4 regions of the Embleya sp. NPDC001921 genome follow, and region 4 is predicted to be linked to each of the others. Evidence: riboswitches for the same ligand, from Rfam matches in the RefSeq annotation. Region 4 holds a riboswitch; each other region holds the start of a gene.
What was found. Region 4 has a riboswitch for cobalamin ahead of ACWCPW_RS28690 (energy-coupling factor ABC transporter permease). Riboswitches for the same ligand answer to the same signal wherever they lie in the genome.

Region 1: linked by a shared signal. The riboswitch ahead of metE (5-methyltetrahydropteroyltriglutamate--homocysteine S-methyltransferase) and the one ahead of ACWCPW_RS28690 (energy-coupling factor ABC transporter permease) in region 4 are both predicted to bind cobalamin.
Region 2: linked by a shared signal. The riboswitch ahead of ACWCPW_RS12070 (CoA-acylating methylmalonate-semialdehyde dehydrogenase) and the one ahead of ACWCPW_RS28690 (energy-coupling factor ABC transporter permease) in region 4 are both predicted to bind cobalamin.
Region 3: linked by a shared signal. The riboswitch ahead of ACWCPW_RS02220 (ribonucleoside-diphosphate reductase subunit alpha) and the one ahead of ACWCPW_RS28690 (energy-coupling factor ABC transporter permease) in region 4 are both predicted to bind cobalamin.

What each region holds. Positions count from the first base shown of each region.
Region 1 covers NZ_JBSFEO010000003.1:173,911-178,527, forward strand. Annotated here, with positions in the region: gene ACWCPW_RS04225 (low temperature requirement protein A) at 1-874, shown strand, start outside; gene ACWCPW_RS04230 (signal peptidase I) at 917-1,288, shown strand; gene ACWCPW_RS04235 (flagellar hook-length control protein FliK) at 1,780-2,313, shown strand; cobalamin riboswitch at 2,534-2,754, shown strand; gene metE (5-methyltetrahydropteroyltriglutamate--homocysteine S-methyltransferase) at 2,911-4,617, shown strand, end outside.
Region 2 covers NZ_JBSFEO010000008.1:146,676-151,292, reverse strand. Annotated here, with positions in the region: gene ACWCPW_RS12085 (hypothetical protein) at 1-98, shown strand, start outside; gene ACWCPW_RS12080 (DUF1330 domain-containing protein) at 174-521, opposite strand; gene ACWCPW_RS12075 (hypothetical protein) at 598-789, opposite strand; cobalamin riboswitch at 1,005-1,174, shown strand; gene ACWCPW_RS12070 (CoA-acylating methylmalonate-semialdehyde dehydrogenase) at 1,377-2,876, shown strand; gene ACWCPW_RS12065 (acyl-CoA dehydrogenase family protein) at 2,881-4,023, shown strand; gene ACWCPW_RS12060 (enoyl-CoA hydratase/isomerase family protein) at 4,020-4,617, shown strand, end outside.
Region 3 covers NZ_JBSFEO010000002.1:108,502-113,118, forward strand. Annotated here, with positions in the region: gene ACWCPW_RS02220 (ribonucleoside-diphosphate reductase subunit alpha) at 1-1,249, opposite strand, end outside; cobalamin riboswitch at 1,326-1,575, opposite strand; gene mug (G/U mismatch-specific DNA glycosylase) at 2,425-3,078, opposite strand; gene ACWCPW_RS02230 (GNAT family N-acetyltransferase) at 3,126-3,950, opposite strand; gene ACWCPW_RS02235 (MarR family winged helix-turn-helix transcriptional regulator) at 3,956-4,417, opposite strand; gene ACWCPW_RS02240 (alkaline phosphatase D family protein) at 4,552-4,617, opposite strand, start outside.
Region 4 covers NZ_JBSFEO010000027.1:79,751-84,367, forward strand. Annotated here, with positions in the region: gene ACWCPW_RS28680 (class II aldolase/adducin family protein) at 25-879, shown strand; gene ACWCPW_RS28685 (RDD family protein) at 1,026-1,571, shown strand; cobalamin riboswitch at 1,796-2,003, shown strand; gene ACWCPW_RS28690 (energy-coupling factor ABC transporter permease) at 2,032-2,745, shown strand; gene ACWCPW_RS28695 (energy-coupling factor ABC transporter substrate-binding protein) at 2,742-3,137, shown strand; gene cbiQ (cobalt ECF transporter T component CbiQ) at 3,142-3,885, shown strand; gene ACWCPW_RS28705 (energy-coupling factor ABC transporter ATP-binding protein) at 3,882-4,617, shown strand, end outside.

The sequences.
Region 1 (4,617 bases), on a different contig from region 4:
CCTGGACCTTCCGTACGCGTTCGACCCGGACGGCTGGGCGTTCGGCCTCGCGTTCCTGGTCGCCGTCGGGATGCACGTCGCGCTGTTCCTGACCGCGTCCGAACCCTCGGCCCGCTCCGGGATCTTGCGCCTCGCGCCGTTCAACGCGGCGGGCGGCCTGCTGATCCTGGTCGCGCCACACCTGCCGGACGCCGGCACCTGGGTGTGCTGGGCGGCCGCCGTGGCGGTGCTGTACCTGTCGATGGTGATCGGTCGGGTCCGCGGCTTCGTGGTCGAACCGCATCACTTCGTCGAGCGGCACGGTCTGATCATCCTGATCGTGCTCGGCGAATCGGTCGTGGCCGTCGGCATCGGCGCCGGTGGTCGGCCGGTCGACTGGAAGCTCGCGGGGGGCATCCTGCTCGGCATCGCGGTCGCGACCGGCATCTGGTGGTCCTACTTCGGCAGCGACGACGAGCGCACCGTGCGCGCCATGTCGGAGGCATCGGTCGAGCGCCGACAGATGCTCGGCTATGTGGCGTTCGGCCTGGCCCACGCGGTGATGATCGCGGGCATCGTGCTGATCGCGGCGGGCATCTCGGACGCCATCCACCACCTGGGCACCGACACGAACCGCTGGTGGCTGGGCACCGGCGTGGCCACCTTCCTGGTGGGTCACGCGTGGCACCGCTACGTGCTGGCCACCGGCCCGGTCGAGGGACGCATCGTCACCGCGGTGGTGGCGGTGCCACTCGTCGCCTCCGTCGCGAGCACGGGCTGGGCGGTACTCGCGGTCACCACGGTGCTCCTCGCGCTCATGACCGTGTCCGACCACCTCCGTCAGGTCCGCGCGGCGGAGGAGCCGGACGCGCGGCAGGTGACCGCGGCTGCCTGACCCCTCATGGCCGGGGAGCCTGCTCTGCTAGCGTCCCCGGCCATGAACGACAGCGTGTACGTGGGCAACGCGGGCCCGGACGCGGCGCTGGACCGGGGTTGGCTGCTCGGCCATTTCAAGGACGTCGGCGATCCCCGGCACAGCGAGGCGGTGGAGATCAAGTGGGGCGTGCACCCGCCCGGCGACGCACGCGCCGAGTGGGTGACCGGTGAGGCGCGGACCGCGCTGCTGATCCTGATCAGCGGCCGGTTCCGGGTCGAACTGCCGGGCCGCAGCGTGTTGTTGGCGAAGCAGGGCGACTACGTGGTGTGGGGTCGCGGGGTCGACCACTCCTGGGCGGCCGAGGAGGAGTCGGTGGTGCTCACGGTGCGGTGGCCGTCCGTGCCGGGGTATCGGGTGGGCGAACCCACCTGAGCGGCGGCGCGAGCGCCGCCATCGCGGCCCGCCTCCGCGGCCCCCACCGCGCCGACCACCGTGTCGGCCGGCCTCCCGGGCGGTGCCTCCCCGGGCGGCGCCTCCCGGGCGGTGACGAACGGCACCGCGGATTGCTCGGGTGACCCGTTGTACGACGGGCAGCTCATCTCATACGCTCCGCAAGCCGACTCCGTCCGGGTCGGCGACATAACCGCATAGTTCGCAATCCAGGGGAAGCCGGTCGAAATCCGGCGCTGACCCGCAACCGTAGGCGGTGGCCGACAGGCCGCCGCGAGTCGGAATGCCTGGGTTCGAACGAGATGAAGGCTCCAGCGGTCGTGGACTGCACGCTGAAGCCCGGATTTCACGTCCGGCGGTGTCCCGTCGGCGCGATGCCGGGGGTCGGCGGTCCTGTGAGGAACATCGCTCGGCCCGGTCGGCATCGGTTCCGCCGCTCGTGCCGACGCCCGTCGCACGAAGGGAATCCGCACGTGAAATCTGTGGGGAACAAGGCTCGAATAGGCCGGTTGGTCGGGGCACTCGCCCTGCTCCTGCTGCCCGCTACCGCCCAGATCACCGTGAGCGCACCCGCCGCCTACGCCATCGACCCCACCAAGGGCTCCGCCGGCGTCTGCCCGGACGCCAACGGGGTGACCGTGATCGTCGACTTCCAGGAACTCGGCGGCGCCACGCTCACCCGCTGCGCGCCCGGCGATCAGGCCACCGGTCTGGCCGCGCTCAAGAACGCCGGCTTCCGGATCCAGGGCACGAACCGGTGGGGCGAGGCATTCATCTGCCGGATCGAGGGCAAGCCCGGCACGGACACCGAGCCCTGCGTCAACACCCCGCCGGCGTCCGCGTATTGGTCGTACTGGCACGCGCCGAACAACGGCACCTGGACCTACAGCTCGTGGGGCGCGACCAACCGCAAGCCCCCGCTGGGCAGCTTCGAGGGCTGGTCCTTCTCCAAGGACAAGACCTCCACCACCAACCCGCCCCCGCGCGTGGCCCCCACCCGCCCGTAGCGCCGGCCCGACGTCGGATCCGAAGCGATCCCGTCCTCGGCTCCGCAACCATGCTCGTTCCGCCGGGTCACCGCCGCCGCGCTTGACCCGGTCGGGACGAACGCCGCGAACGGACCGCGCACGCCTGCCCGATCGGCGCAGGCGCCGGCATCCGCGTCTCGCGTACGTCCTTTCACCGTCCACCGAGTGGACTCGCGTCCCGGAGCCGCCCGTCGCCGGCTAAGCTGACGGACGCAGTCGGTTCGCCCTGCCCGCCAGGCAGGCGCGTCGCAAGAGGGAACCCGGTGTGAATCCGGGACTGCCCCGCAGCGGTGAGTGGGAACGACCGCCGTCAACAGCACTGGGCCCGAATCGGGCCCGGGAAGCGACGGCCAGTAGGAGTCCGCCCTTTCGGTGGACGCGCCCACGAGTCCGAAGACCTGCCACTGCCCGTGCGCCGATGAGGCGCGCGGTGATCTCGGTGACCTCGTGGGCGGGTCGGCGGACAACCCGGTGGCACACGTGCGCGACAGCGCCGAAACGGCCCCGCGGCTTGCCAACCCTTCGCGCCCTCGATCCGTCCCGGGATTCCGGAGACAACTCGCGAAGGAGAGTTCCGTGACCACCAAGTCCGCAGCCGCGGCAACCCGCGCCACCGTGTACGGCTACCCCCGACAGGGCCCGCGCCGGGAGTTGAAGAAGGCCATCGAGGGCTACTGGGCCGGTCGGGTCACCGCCGACGGGCTTCGCGACACCGCCGCCGAACTGCGCCGCGCCAACCGCGGTCGGCTCGCCGATGCCGGCGTGCACGAGGTGCCCACCGGCGACTTCTCGCTGTACGACCACGTCCTGGACACCACCGTGATGGTCGGCGCGATCCCGCCCCGCCACCGTGCGGCCGTCGAAGTCGACGCCCTGGACGGCTACTTCGCGATGGCCCGCGGCACCCAGGAGGTGGCGCCGCTGGAGATGACCAAGTGGTTCGACACGAACTACCACTACCTGGTCCCCGAACTCGGCCCCGACACCGTGTTCTCCGCGAACTCCGTCAAGCAGGTCGCCGAGTTCGAGGAGGCCGTCGCACAGGGCCTGACCGCGCGTCCCGTACTGGTCGGCCCGATCACCTACCTCCTGCTCGCCAAGCCCGCGCCCGGGGTCGCGGCCGACTTCCAGCCGCTGACCCTGTTGGACCGACTGTTGCCGGTGTACGCCGAGGTGCTCGCCGATCTGCGCGCGGCCGGTGCCGAGTGGGTGCAACTGGACGAACCCGCGCTGGTCCAGGACCGCAGCTTCGCCGAACTCAACGCCATCGCACGTGCCTACCGCGACCTCGGCGCGCTCACCGACCGGCCCAGGCTGCTGGTCGCCTCGTACTTCGACCGTCTCGGCGAGGCGTTGCCGATCCTGGCCAAGGCGCCGATCGAAGGGCTCGCCCTCGACTTCACCGGAGCCGCGTTCGCCAACCTGGACGCCCTGGCCGCCGTCGGCGGACTGCCCGGCAAGCGCCTGGTCGCCGGCGTCGTCGACGGGCGCAACGTGTGGATCAACGACCTCGGCAGGTCGCTGGCCACCCTGGGCACCCTGCTGGGCCTGGCCGAGCGCGTCGACGTGGCCGCGTCCTGCTCCCTGCTGCACGTGCCCCTGGACGCCGGCGACGAGCGCGACATCGACCCGCAGATCTCCCGATGGCTGGCCTTCGCCCGGCAAAAGACCGAGGAGATCGTCACGTTGGCCCGCGGCCTGGGCCAGGGTACGGACACCATCGCGACCCACCTCGCCGCCAACCGGGCCGACCTGGCCGCGCGCAAGGCCTCCGCGCTGACCCACGATCCCGCCGTACGCGCCCGCGCCGCCGCGGTCACCGACGCGGACGGCCGGCGCAGCCTGCCCTACGCCGAGCGCGCCGCGACCCAACGCGCGCACCTGGGGCTGCCGTTGCTGCCCACGACCACCATCGGCTCCTTCCCGCAGACCGGCGAACTGCGCACCGCCCGCGCCGATCTGCGCGCCGGACGCATCGACGACGTGGGCTACGAGGAACGTGTCGAGAGCGAGATCCGCGACGTGATCTCCTTCCAGGAGAGGGCCGGGATCGACGTCCTGGTGCACGGCGAGGCCGAACGCAACGACATGGTGCAGTACTTCGCCGAACAGCTCACCGGATACGTGGCCACCCGGCACGGCTGGGTCCAGTCGTACGGCACCCGGTACGTGCGCCCGCCGATCCTGGCCGGCGACATCTCCCGTCCCGAGCCGATGACCGTGCGCTGGACCTCGTTCGCCCAGTCGTTGTCCGACCGCCCCGTCAAGGGCATGCTCACCGGC
Region 2 (4,617 bases), on a different contig from region 4:
TGCGCGAGGCCGCCGAGAACCTGTGGCTGCACGGACCGGACTGGGACGACATCGCCGCGGACCTGACCAGGGCGGCGGACGCTCTGGGCTCGGGCTGAACCCGGGCCGAACCCGGGCCGAACCCTGGCTGAACCCGGGCCGAGCCCTGGCTGAACCCGGGCCGAGCCCGAGCGCTACTCGGCGCGAAGGGCCTCGCGCAGCGCCTGTACGGCGCCGCTCGGGTCGTAGCCCTCGGGCACGCCCTCGATCAGGATGATGTCGCCCTCGATGTGCCGCGAGCGCAGCGGCGCGATCATCCGGTACGCGGGCGAATCCCACCAGGCCCGCGCCTCGGCGATCCCGGGAAAGCCGATCATCACGACGTTCCCGACCCAACCCCCCTCCAATACCTCGTGCTGCGTGACGTGCACGAGGTAGCGGCCGCCGTACGGCGCGAAGGTGCCGGGGAGTTGCTCGATGTAGTCGGCGATCTCGGGGTGCGGGGCGGCGTCCCGCAGGTTGGCGATGACGTACGCGGGCATGTCTTAACCTCTCGGTCGATCGGGTCCACCGGACGAATTGGCGTTGCCTCGGGTCCGCTGCCGGGCCGACGGGTCGTCAGGCGGCCCGGGCGGCATGGGCGTTCGGGTTCAGGGCGACGCGGACCCGGGAAGGGGAGAGCACCGCCCGGACCCGCGGTATGCGGGCACGCGTCGACCGGTTCCGGGCCGCGGCGGCCGGCGCGTCACAGGCCTTCCAGCCGGCCGGGTAGTTCTCGACGGCAGCGGTGTAGTCGATGGCGCCGCTCATGGCGTCCGTCCTTCCCGGGTCGATCCGCCGGGCGTACCCGACGGGTTCCAGTGCTTTGACCTGCGCGGTTCCTGTCGTGCTTTCCGCAGGTCAAAACGTTACGGACGAACAACCGACCCGGAATCAGTCACGCATCAGTACTCGGACGAAGGTGGTCACCCACGCGATCAAGCCCGATCACCGCTGGACTTAGTAGGACGTCCGACTATATCGTCTTGAACTACAAGGTCCGCGGTGCAGGGAAGTCGGTGTGAATCCGGCACGGTCCCGCCACTGTGACCGGGGAGTGCGCTGCCGAGGCACCACGCCACTGGCGAAAGCCGGGAAGGCGGGCGGCGTATGTCGATCCGGAAGTCAGGATACCGGCCGCGGGTATATCCGTGTTGTCCACGAGGATGGAGCAAACACGCATGACGCCGGTCTGCGCACTCGCCCCGGACGATCTTGCGAACGTCGAGGTCGTCGGGCTCGCCTGACCACCCGCACGTGCCACCCGACCTCGGCAACCCCGCGCCCCGAAGCGGCGGTTGCCGTGGTCGGGTCATTGCCCCGCCTCCGGACCGCACCTGACGAGAGACAGGTCGTTCATGGTCCGCGAGCTTTCCCACTTCATCGGCGGCAGGCACGTCCACGGCGCGTCCGGCGCGTTCGGCGACGTGTACGACCCCAACACCGGACGCGTGCAGGCGCGCGTTCCGCTGGCCGACCGTGCCGACACGCTGGCGGCGATCGCCGATGCCGAGCAGGCACAACCGGCGTGGGCCGCCTGGAACCCCCAAAAGCGCGCCCGGGTGTTGTCCCGATTCCTGCAACTGGTCGAGCCCGAACGCGATTCGCTGGCCGAGCTGCTGTCGGCCGAGCACGGCAAGACCATCGCCGACGCCCACGGCGACCTGCAACGCGGCCTGGAGGTGGTGGAGTTCGCCGTCGGTATCCCGCACCTGCTCAAGGGCGAGTTCACCGACAACGCGGGTACCGGTATCGACGTGCACTCGCTGCGCCAGCCGCTCGGTGTGGTCGCCGGCATCACCCCGTTCAACTTCCCCGCGATGATCCCGCTGTGGAAGATCGCCCCCGCCATCGCGTGCGGCAACGCGTTCGTCCTCAAGCCGTCCGAGCGCGACCCTTCGGTGCCGCTGCGCCTGGCCGAGCTCTTCCTCGAGGCGGGGCTGCCGCCGGGTGTGCTGAACGTGGTCAACGGCGGCAAGGAGTCGGTCGACACGCTGCTGGAGGACCCGCGCGTCCAGGCGCTGGGCTTCGTCGGCTCGACCGCGATCGCCGAGTACGTGTACACCTCGGCCACCGCGCGCGGCAAGCGTGCCCAGTGCTTCGGCGGCGCCAAGAACCATCTGATCGTGATGCCGGACGCGGACCTCGACCAGGTCGTCGAAGCCCTGATCGGCGCCGGATACGGTTCCGCGGGCGAGCGCTGCATGGCGATCTCCGTGGCGGTTCCGGTCGGCGCGGAGACCGCGGACGCGCTGGTGGCCAAGCTCGTCGAGCGCATCGCCACGCTGCGGGTGGGCCCCTCCCACGACCGCGACGCCGACTTCGGCCCGTTGGTGGGTCGGGACGCGCTCGCTCGGGTCCACGACTACCTGGACATCGGCGTGCGAGAGGGCGCGAAGCTGCTCGTCGACGGCCGTGACGTGCGCGTCCCCGGCCACGAGGACGGCTACTTCGTCGGCGCGTCCCTGTTCGACCACGTCACGCCCTCGATGCGGGTGTACCGCGAGGAGATCTTCGGTCCGGTCCTGTCGGTGCTGCGCGCGGCCGACTACGAGGACGCGCTGCGACTGGCGAGCGAGCACGAGTACGGCAACGGCGTGGCGATCTTCACCCGCGACGGCGACACCGCCCGCGACTTCGGTCGCCGGGTGAACACCGGCATGGTCGGCGTCAACGTGCCGATCCCGGTGCCGGTGGCCTATCACACGTTCGGCGGGTGGAAGCGGTCCGGATTCGGCGACCTCAACCAGCACGGACCCGACTCGATCCGCTTCTACACCCGGACCAAGACGATCACCTCGCGCTGGTTCTCCGGTGCACGCGAGTCCGCGAGTTTCACCATCCCCACGATGGGCTGACCCGATGACGACCCTCACCGAGGATCAGCACGCGATCGTCGAGACGACGCGGGACTTCGCCCGCGAGCACCTGGCCCCGCAGGCGATCGAGTGGGACCGCACCAAGCACTTCCCGGTCGATGTCCTGCGCAAGGGCGCCGACCTCGGGCTCGGCGGCATCAACGTCCGTGAGGACGCGGGCGGTTCGGGTCTGAGCCGACTCGACGCCGTGCTGATCTACGAGGCGTTGGCCGGCGGCTGCCCGAGCATCGCCGCCTACTACTCCATCCACAACATGGTCGCCTGGATGATCGACCGCCACGGCACCCCCGAACAGCGCCACAGGTGGCTCCCGGACCTGTGCGCGATGCGCGGTCTGGCCAGCTACTGCCTGACCGAACCGGGCGCGGGGTCCGACGCCGCCGCGCTGCGCACGCGCGCGGTGCGCGACGGGGACGACTATGTCCTGCACGGGGTGAAGCAGTTCATCTCCGGCGCCGGGTCCTCGGCGGTGTACGCGGTGATGGCGCGCACCGGCGGGGACGGCGCCGACGGGATCTCCGCGTTCGTCGTGGAGGCCGACTCCCCCGGGCTGTCCTTCGGCGCGAACGAGTTGAAGATGGGCTGGAACGCCCAGCCCACCCGCCAGGTGGTCCTGGACGGCGTGCGCGTGCCGGTCTCCCACCGGCTGGGCGCCGAGGGCGACGGCTTCCGCATGGCGATGGGCGGCCTCGACGGCGGCCGGATCGGTATCGCCGCCTGCTCGCTGGGCGGCGCTCGGGCGGCCCTGGACGCCGCCGTGGCCCATCTCACCGATCGGGAGGCATTCGGCGCCAAGCTGATCGACGCCCAGGCATTGCGGTTCGAACTCGCGGACATGGCGACCGAGTTGGAAGCCGCACGCACGCTGGTACGGCACGCGGCGTCCTGCCTGGACCAGGGCGATCCCACCGCGCCGCAACTGTGCGCGATGGCCAAGCGGTTCGCCACCGACACCGCCTTCTCGGTGGCCGACCGCGCGCTGCAACTACACGGCGGCTACGGCTACCTCTCGGACTACGGCATCGAGAAGATCGTCCGCGACCTGCGGGTGCACCGCATCCTCGAAGGAACCAACGAGATCATGCGCGTGATCGTCGCGCGCGGACTGATCGGAGCGACCCGATGACCTCCACGACGGAGCACGAGACGGTACTGACCCGCCGTCAGGCGGGCGTGGGCCGCATCGTGCTCAACCGGCCCAGGGCGCTCAACGCCCTCACCCACGCCATGGTTCGCGGAATCGACGCCGCGCTCACCACGTGGGAGCACGACGAGGACGTACGACTGGTGGTGATCACCGGCGCGGGCGAGCGTGGGCTGTGCGCGGGCGGCGACATCCGGGCCATCCACGCCGACGCCGTCGGCGGCGGTACCGGTAGTCTGGACTTCTGGCGCGACGAGTACCGGCTCAACGCCCGCATCGCCCGCTACCCCAAGACCTATGTCGCCGTCATGGACGGCATCGTGATGGGTGGCGGTGTCGGTGTGTCCGCGCACGGCGGCCTGCGGATCGTCACCGAACGCTCGACGATCGCCATGCCCGAGACCGGCATCGGGTTCGTCCCCGACGTCGGCGGCACCCACCTGCTCGCCCGCGCACCGGGCGAGTGCGGCACCCATCTGGCGCTCACCGGTTCGGCGATCGGCCCCGGCGACGCGATCGCCTGCGGGCTCGCCGACCACTTCATCCCCTCGCATCGGCTCGACGCGGCCCTGGAGG
Region 3 (4,617 bases), on a different contig from region 4:
ACAGGTTGGAAAGGTGCACCACGTTGCCGGGCTCCGCGGCCTGGTTGCAGGTGCGGTTGGCGGCGTCCTTGAAGGTCATCCAGCCGTTGCCGGTCTGCGCGAGGGTGCGCATCATCCGGGCGTAGAGGTCGCGCGCGGGCATCTGCCGGACGAACCGGCCGTCCCGCTCGGCGGCTTCGTACACCTTGTCGAACTCGGCGCCCCACAGGTCGGGCAGTTCGGGCAGCTCGTTCGGGTCGAACAGCGACCAGACGCCGTCCTCCTCGACCCGGCGCATGAACAGGTCCGGCACCCAGTTGGCCAGGTTGAGGTTGTGCGTGCGGCGCGCGTCCTCACCGGTGTTCTCGCGCAGTTCGAGGAACTCCAGGATGTCCGGGTGCCAGGTCTCCAGGTACACGCAGGCCGCGCCCTTGCGCCGACCGCCCTGGTTGACCGCGGCCACGGAGGAGTCGAGCGTCTTGAGCCACGGCACGATGCCGTTGGAGTGCCCGTTGGTGCCGCGGATCAGCGAGCCGCGCGAACGCACCCGCGACCAGGCCACGCCGATGCCGCCGGCGAACTTCGACAGTCGGGCGATCCGCCCGTACATGTCGTAGATCGACTCCAGTTCGTCCTTGGGCGAGTCGAGCAGGTAGCACGAGGACATCTGGGTGTGCACGGTGCCGGAGTTGAACAACGTCGGCGAGCTGGGCAGGTAGGCGAGCGAGGACATCAGCCGGTAGAAGCCGATCGCCTCGCCGGGCTCCTGGGCCAGGCCGCACGCCACGCGCAGCAGGAAGTGCTGCGGGGTCTCGACCACCTTGCGCGACACCGGGTGGCGCAGCAGGTAGCGGTCGTACACGGTGCGCAGGCCGAAGTACTCGAACCGCCGGTCGCCGTCGACGTCCACGGCGGCGTCCAGGTCGGCGGCGTGCTCAGCGACGAACGCCGCGGTCTCCGCGCCGATGATGCCCTCGCGCCGGCCGAGCGCGATGCCGGCGCTGAACGAGGTGACCCCGGCGTCGAGCGCCTCGTCCGCGATCCGGCCGGCGAGCAGGCGCGCGGCGAGCCGCGAGTAGGCGGGCTCCTCGGCGATCAACTCGGCGGCGGTACGCACCGCCAGGTCCGCGGCCGCACCCTTGTCCGCGCCCTCGTTGAGACCCGCGACGACCCGGCGGACGACCCGATCCGGATCGACCTCCGGCAGATCGCGCGCCTGGGTGCGCACCAGGGTAGCCAGTTGGTCCTCGGGGCTTTCGTCGATCCGCATCCGGGTCGCGCCCACGCTGTCCACAACGGTCACGTGCTCTCTCCTCGCGAGCTCGTACGTACAGTGACCCCGCGCCCGAAGGCACGGACAGCCGGCAGGTATTCGGACTCGCGGGCATGCCGGGGCGCCACCGGGCACGATGTGCTCGGCGGGCCGCGGAGTTCCCCGTGGTCGTCGGTCGCAGAACCCCTCTCGGCGTTCGGCGCTCCAGGACGACATTCGTTCCCGCTTACCGCTGCGGGGGCAGTCCCGGCTTCACACCGGGTTCCCTCTTGCGTCGCCCTCCCGTTTGACCGGAACGGCGAACCAGCTGCGTCGCAGAGCATATATGTAGTGGCGGGGTGGTCGTCGCACCCCCAGGTGTTGTGTCGTGTCGCGATTCCCGACGTACCACGATTTCGACCGGGACGGGCCCACGCCCGGCGGCGCGGCCGTCCACACCGGGTGTCGCGGCGCCTCCCGGGGCCGCGTGGAACCCTCTCCTCCCGGCGTACGCCCGGCATGACGGTACCCGTGCGCGGGCCGCCGAACGGCTCCACGACACGCCGGCGTTGTGCGCGTCGCGCGTCGCCGGGCGCGTGTCGAACGCGGTGTCCGGGCGTCGGGAAAACGGGCCTTCGCGGGGCGGCCGCAGGGGCGGAGGCGAGGCGCGGGGGCGTACGGTCGGCCGCGGGACGTGCCGGGCGGGTACGGCGTCCCGCGGGCGTGTCGGCGGGGCTGGGGGCACGGCCGAGTCGGCGGGTGCCTCCGGCGGCCGGTGCGGGCGACCTCGGAGGTGGTTTCGTCGGCGTCCTCGGGGACGTCCTCAGGGACGTCCGGTGCGGGGGCCGGACCCCGGCGGGCGCGCGTGTCGTGCCGGGCGGTCGTGGGGTCGGTCCGGCGACCGGGGTACCTCCCGGCCCGAGTCGCGCCACTCCGCGACCAACGCCTCGTACACGGGTGTCTCGAACGTCTCGGTGGGCCACGGCCCGAACGGGGCCCGCAGGATCTCCATGCCGACCCAACCGCGCGAGGGAGCGCGAAGTAACCACCAACCGGGTGATGCCACTCGGTCGATGGACGAATCGACTCGGATACAGGCGCGCGGACCGACCCGGCCGCGCCCGGGGCGGTCGGGGGTCTTCGGGCCGGATCCGGGCCGCTTTCGAACCACTTTCGAGCCGGGCGCCCCCGGGTCAGGTGGTTTCGGTCCCGGTGGCTTCGGTCCTGGTGGCTTCGGTCCTGGTGCTTTCGGTCCCGGCGGCTTCGGTTTGCGCCGTTTCCGGTCGGGTGCTTTCGATATGTGCCGCCGCGCGCAGTTCGGCGAACGCCTCGCCGAGTGCCGCCGCCGTCCAGTGCGCGTTCAGGCCGCTCGGGTTCGGCAGCACCCAGATCCGGGTGTCGCCGATGGTCTCGGCCTGCCGACCGACCACCGCCTTGGGCCGGCCGAAACCGGTCCGGTACGCGCCGATACCCAGCACGGCGAGCCAGTCCGGCCGGTACCGGCGCACCTTGGCGGTGAGCGCCGCGCCGCCTGCGACGTACTCGTTTCGGCTCAACTCGTCCGCGCGGGCGGTGGTACGGGCCACCACGTTGGTGATGCCGAGGCCGAGCGCGGTCAACGCGTCCTGCTCGGCGGGCGCGAGCAGGCGGGGCGTGAACCCCGAGGCGTACAGCGCGGGCCAGAACCGGTTGCCGGGGCGGGCGAAGTGCCGTCCGGTCGCGCCGGACCACAGGCCAGGGTTGATCCCGCAGAACAACACCCGCAGGTTCGGTCCGATCACGTCGGGGATGGTCCGGCCGTGCGCGGCGGCCAGCTCGGCGGCGGTGGGATTGCGTCCGGGCGGGATCGGCAGCACGACGGGCTTCGCGGGCGGTCCGGGCTGTGCCGGGGCGCTCACGGCGCCTCCGCGATCAGCGCCGTCCCCACCGACCGGAAGCCGAGCCGGTCGTAGACGCGTGCCACGTCCTGGTCGCCGGCCGACAGGAACACCGTCTCGCTCCCGTCGGCGAGCGCGTGCCGGGCCAGCTCCCAGGTCACCGCCGCCGCGAGGCCGCCGCGTCGGGCCGCCGGGAGGGTGGCCACACCGACGATCTCGGTCGTGCCGTAAAGGTGTTGATAACTGCCCACGCACAGCGGCCCGGACGGGCCGTACGCGGCGAACATCACCGTCTCGCCGGTGCGCAGGCGCTCGTTGAGGTAGGACAGCAGGCCCGGGTCCTGGCCGAGCGCGGCGGTGTCCCGCTCGGTCGGCCCGTCGGTCCCGGACGCGGTGCCCGGATTCGCGAAGCCGACCGCCGCGACGCTGTGCACGATCGCCAGGTCGGTCGCGTCCGCCCGGATCCGACGCACCGACACCAAGTCGGGCAGGGCCGGGCGTTCGGCCGGTTGCTCGTCCGGGTCGAGCACCATCAACGGGTGCTCGTGGACGTGCAGTTCGGCCTCGATCGCGGCCGCGCGCAGCGCCGGGGTGGTCTCGTCGACCCATTCGAACGTCTCGGGCACTTTCAACTCTCTCTGCCGCGCCCGCACCGCGCGGACGTCCGCGACGGTGGGCTCGACGGAGCTGCCGAGCGTGGGTCGTGCGTAGAAGGGCCATCCGTGGCCCTCGCGAATGAACAGGGTCAGCGCGCCGATCGTTTCCGTACGGGTGGCCCGGCGAGCCACCGCGTCGTAGAACATCTCCAAGTGGGCGCGCGCCTCTGCGGCGGACTTCGGCATGCGGGTCAGTGTGACACGACCGCCGGCACCGATACCGGCCGGTGCGCCAACCCGGCCTTCAGCCGCGCGAGCAGCTCGGACAGCGTCCGGGCGTCCTCGTCGGACCAGTCGTCGAGGCGCTCGGCGATCACCGTCAGGCGGTCGTCGGTGGCCCGGTCGACCACCGCGCGACCCTCCGGAGTGAGGCCGAGCAGGAAGGAGCGGCCGTCGTGGGGGTGCGGCCGGCGCTCCACCCACCCGTGCTCGACCAGGTGTGCGATGTGCCGGCTGACCACGGACATGTCCAGGTCGAGCAGTTCGGCGACGTGCCCGGCGCGCAGCGGCCGCGTACTGCGGGCGAGCGCGAACAGGACGGCGGAGCCGGGCGGCAGGCTGCCGATCGGGACCGCCTTGACGAGGCTGCGGTGGACGCCGACGATGCCCTCGAGTTCGGTGAGCAGGTGCCGGCAGGCTTCCCGGGTGGCCATGGCGAGGCTCCTCTTCGTGGCGACTCGCCACCACCATAAAAGATGTTAGTTGCGCTCGGCAACTTCCATGAGGCGGACCCCTCCCCCGGGGCGCGGCCCACCCGTGACTCGCCGGCCGCTCCGCGGCCCGTGTCTCATTCCTCCCGCAGCGTCGCCCGGCCCACGCGGCGCAGCCGAGCGGCCCGGTCGTGCCGGCCGCC
Region 4 (4,617 bases):
CGAGTCGAGTTCGAGGAGACGCACATGTCCGGCACCGATGCTCCGCAGGCCCAGGACGTGCAGGGCCGGCCGCCGACCCCGCCGCAGCCGGTGTCCCCGGCCGACCTGAGCTTCGCGCTGCCGCCCACGTTCGAGACCGTCGAACAGGAGCGCCGGCACCGCAAGGAGCGGTTGACCGCGGCGCTGCGGCTGTTCGGTCGGTTCGGCTTCGAGGAGGGGGTGGCCGGCCACATCACCGCGCGTGACCCGGAGCTCACCGATCACTTCTGGGTCAACCCGTTCGGGATGTCGTTCAAGCACATCACCGTGGACGACCTGATCCTGGTCAACCACGAGGGACAGGTCGTCGAGGGCCGATACCACGTCAACCAGGCCGCGTTCGCGATCCACTCGCAGATCCACGCGGCCCGCCCCGACGTGGTCGCGGCGGCGCACAGCCACTCCGTGCACGGGCGGGCGATCTCCGCGCTCGGCATCCGGCTCGAACCGATCACCCAGGACGTGTGCCCGTTCTACGAGGACCACGAGCTGTTCGACGACTACGCGGGCGTCGTACTCGACGCCGAGGAGGGCCGCCGCATCGCCAAGACGCTCGGCCCGCGGAAGGCGCTGATCCTGCGCAACCACGGCCTGCTCACGGTCGGGCAGTCGGTCGACGCGGCGGCATGGTGGTTCATCACCATGGAGCGCTCCTGCCAGGTGCAACTGCTCGCCCAGGCGGCCGGCGAACTCAAGCCGATCACACCGGAGAACGCGCGGCTGACCCGGGAACAACTGGGCAACGACACGGTCGCCTGGATCAACTACAAGCCGCTGTACGACGTGATCAGCCGCTCCGAGCCGGACCTGTTCGGCGCGGACGGCCCGATGACGACCTGATCGCCAGACGACGCGATCGCGGCGGTCGGCGCCGGATCCGGGCGATCCGGCCCCGACCGCGGCCCGGATCCGCCGACCGGGCGCAATCTCGGTGATATCCGGCCGCGTCGGGAGTCAAATCACCCGGTTGCGGAAAGTACAACAGCATGTACGAACGCAGCCTTCCGCGGCACTTCGCCCGCTCGGCGCGGCCCGCCCGCCCGCGCAGCCGGGTGTGGCCGCCCGAGGTCGCGAGCCCCGTCGACCCCTCGGTGTTGTGGCGCCGGGTCGGCCAGTTCGTGGTGGACGTGCTCGCGTCCGCGCTGTTGCCCGGCGCCGCGATGTTCCTGTTCGTCCTGTTGCCCACACATCCCGACGGCTCGATCCGCAGCGGCCCGCTGACCGCGGCGATCACCGTCGGTGTGCTGACGGTCGCGCTGGCGATCCTGTTCTGGTACTGGGTGTTGCGACCCGCCGAGCACGACGGGCGCACATGGGGCATGCAGATGTTCGGCATCCGGGTCGTGGACGTGTCCGGCGGGCGGGCGGGACGACGTCAGCTCGGGATCCGCTGGCTGCTGCTGTGCGTCGACGCGTTCGCGCTCGGCGCGGTCGGCCTGGCCGCGGTGCTCACCAGCGAGCGGCGCCAGCGGGTCGGCGACCGGGTCGCGGGCACCGTGGTGATCCGGGGCCGAGGACCCGGCCTGCACTGAGCACCGCGCGGCGCGGCTCGACGCCGCACCGAGCCACCGCCGCGCCGCCCCACATCGCGCCGCCCCACACCGCCCTGCGCCGCATCGCGCCGCGCCGTCCCGCACCAAGCCGCACCTGTCGACGATCACGCTCCGGAATGCGGCAATTGCTCGACCGCTCCGCCCGCATTGTGGTCTTGCGCACGGTTTGCAAAAGCCATCTTGTCGCCATGTCCATCCGACCACTAGTGTCGGCTCGCCGTGGTGCTCGGGAAGCCGGTTCGATGCCGGCGCGGCCCTCGCCACTGTGATCGGGAAGTTCTCCTCCACCCCGCGGAAACGTTGATTCGTCGCCGCGGGAAGCCACTGGGACCGCTCGCGCGGCCCCGGGAAGGCGGAGACGTGAACGTACGACCCGTCAGCCAGGAGACCGGCCACGGCGATCGTCCGTCCACGAGGTGTTGGAGAGGGACCCTTCCTCATGCATATCGCAGAGGGCTATCTGCCCTGGGAACACGCAGCCGCCTGGGGCGTCGCGTCGGCCCCGTTCGTCGTCCACGGCGCCCGCGCGCTCACCCGCGAGGTCCGCGACAAACCCGAGAACACCCTGCTGCTCGGCGCGTCCGGCGCGTTCTCGTTCGTACTGTCCGCGCTGAAGATCCCTTCCGTCACCGGAAGTTGCTCGCATCCCACCGGCACCGGCCTGGGCGCGATCCTGTTCCGGCCGCCGATCATGGCCGTACTGGGCACGATCACCCTGCTCTTCCAGGCGCTGCTGCTCGCGCACGGCGGGCTGACCACACTCGGCGCGAACGTGTTCTCCATGGCGATCGTCGGCCCGTGGGCCGGCTACGGCGCGTATCGGCTGGCCCGTTCGCTCCTGGACGGACGCGGCGGCACCACACCGCTGGATGTCGCGGTGTTCGTGGGCGCGTTCGTCGCGGACCTGAGCACGTACTGCGTCACCAGCGTGCAGTTGGCCCTGGCCTTCCCCGACCCGGACAGCGGATTCGCGGGCGCGTTGGCCAAGTTCGGCGGCATCTTCTCCCTCACCCAGATCCCGTTGGCGATCAGCGAGGGTCTGCTGACCGTCCTGGTCGTGCGCTTGCTGCGGCAGTCCAGCCGAGGCGATCTGGTCCGGCTCGGTGTGGTCACGGACGCGCGGATCGCGCGCGAGGAGGAGAAGTCCAAGTGAAGCGCTCCACGAAGATCAACCTGCTGATCGTGCTGGCCGTGGTGCTGCTCGCGGTGCTGCCCGTGGTGTTCGGCATGGGCGACCACAAGGACGAGCCGTTCACGGGCGCCGACACCCAGGCGGAGACCGCGATCACCGAGAACGACCCGGATTACGAGCCGTGGTTCAGCCCGCTGTACGAACCGCCGTCCGGAGAGATCGAGTCCGGCCTGTTCGCGTTGCAGGCCGCCCTCGGCGCGGGCGTGGTCGGCTACATGTTCGGGGTCAAGCGCACCCGCCGCCGGCTCGCGCCGGATGCATCGGACACGCCCGACGAACCGACCACCGCTTCGGCGCGTGCCGCCGAGGCGACACCGCCGGACCAGACACCGGCATCGGTCCCGGGCCACTGATCCCGTGCTGCCGATCGACGCGGCGGCGCACGCGAGTTCGTGGCGTCGCCGCCATCCGGCCGACAAAGCCGTGCTCTCCTTCGGGCTGCTCGGGTGCGCGGTGGCACTGCCGCCGTGGCCCGGCGCGGTCCTGGTCGCGGCGACCGTCCTGGTCGTCGCGTTCGGCTTCGCGCGCGTGCCCGCCCGGCGGTTGTGGCGGGCCGCCCGCGCGCCGCTCGGGTTCGCCGCCACCGGAGCGCTCGCCCTGCTCGTCACGATCGGCGCGGACGGCGTCGGCTGGGCCCCGGACGGGCCGCGCCACGCCGCCGAGTTGCTCGCCCGCTCCACCGCGGCGGCCCTGGCGATGCTGCTGTTCGCGTTCACGACACCGCTGTCGGACGTACTGCCGAGGCTGACCCGGGTGGGCGTGCCGGCCGCCGTGGTGGACGTGGCCGCGGTGATGTACCGCATGTTGTTCCTGCTCTACGACACGACCACGCGCATCAACCAGGCCCAGGCCGGCCGGCTCGGCCACCGCACCCGACGGGCCAGGTGGCGCTCGGTGGCCGGGCTCGGCTCGGCGGTCTTCGTGCACGCGTTCGCCCGCGCCCAGCGCCTGGAGGCGGGCCTGGCCGGGCGCGGCTACGACGGACGCCTGCGGGTGCTGGTGGACGAGGTACCCATCTCGCGGGCGTTCGTCGCGGGCTCCCTGTTCGTCGTGGCGGCGGTCGTCGCCGCCACCCTTCTCCTGGTATCGGTGGTGCCGTGATTCCGTTGCGGGTACGAGAGATCGGCTACGCCTACGAGGACGGGCCGGCCGTGTTGAGCGGGCTGTCCCTGTCCGTTCCGGCCGGGCGCGCGCTGGCCCTGCTCGGGCCGAACGGCAGCGGGAAGACCACGCTGCTGCGGTTGTTGACCGGCGGCCTGACACCGGACTCGGGGCGGGTCGAACTGCACGAGGTGCCGATTCGGCACGACCGCAAGGGGCTCACCGCGCTGCGGCGGGCCGTGCAGCTGGTCGTCCAGGATCCCGACGACCAGCTCTTCTCGGCGTCGGTGGTCCAGGACGTCTCGTTCGGGCCGCTCAACCTGGATCTGGACCCGGTCGAGGTGCGCTCGCGGGTGGCCGAGGCACTGGCCGCGCTCGGGATCACCGAACTGGCCGAGCGGCCCGTGCACCTGCTGTCCTTCGGCCAGCGCAAGCGGGTCGCCATCGCCGGCGCGATCGCGATGCGGCCCGAGGTGCTGGTGCTGGACGAGCCGACCGCGGGCCTGGATCCGGCCGGGCAGGAAGCGCTGCTGCACACCCTCGACCAACTGCGCGCGACCGGGACGACGGTGGTGATGGCCACCCACGACGTGGACCTCGCGCTGCGCTGGGCCGACGACGCGGCGGTCCTCGCACACGGACGCCTGCACACCGGTCCGGCGCACGAACTGCTCGCGGACACCGAGTTGCTGGCCGCCGCGAGCCTGCGGCCGACCTGGGCGCACGCGGCCG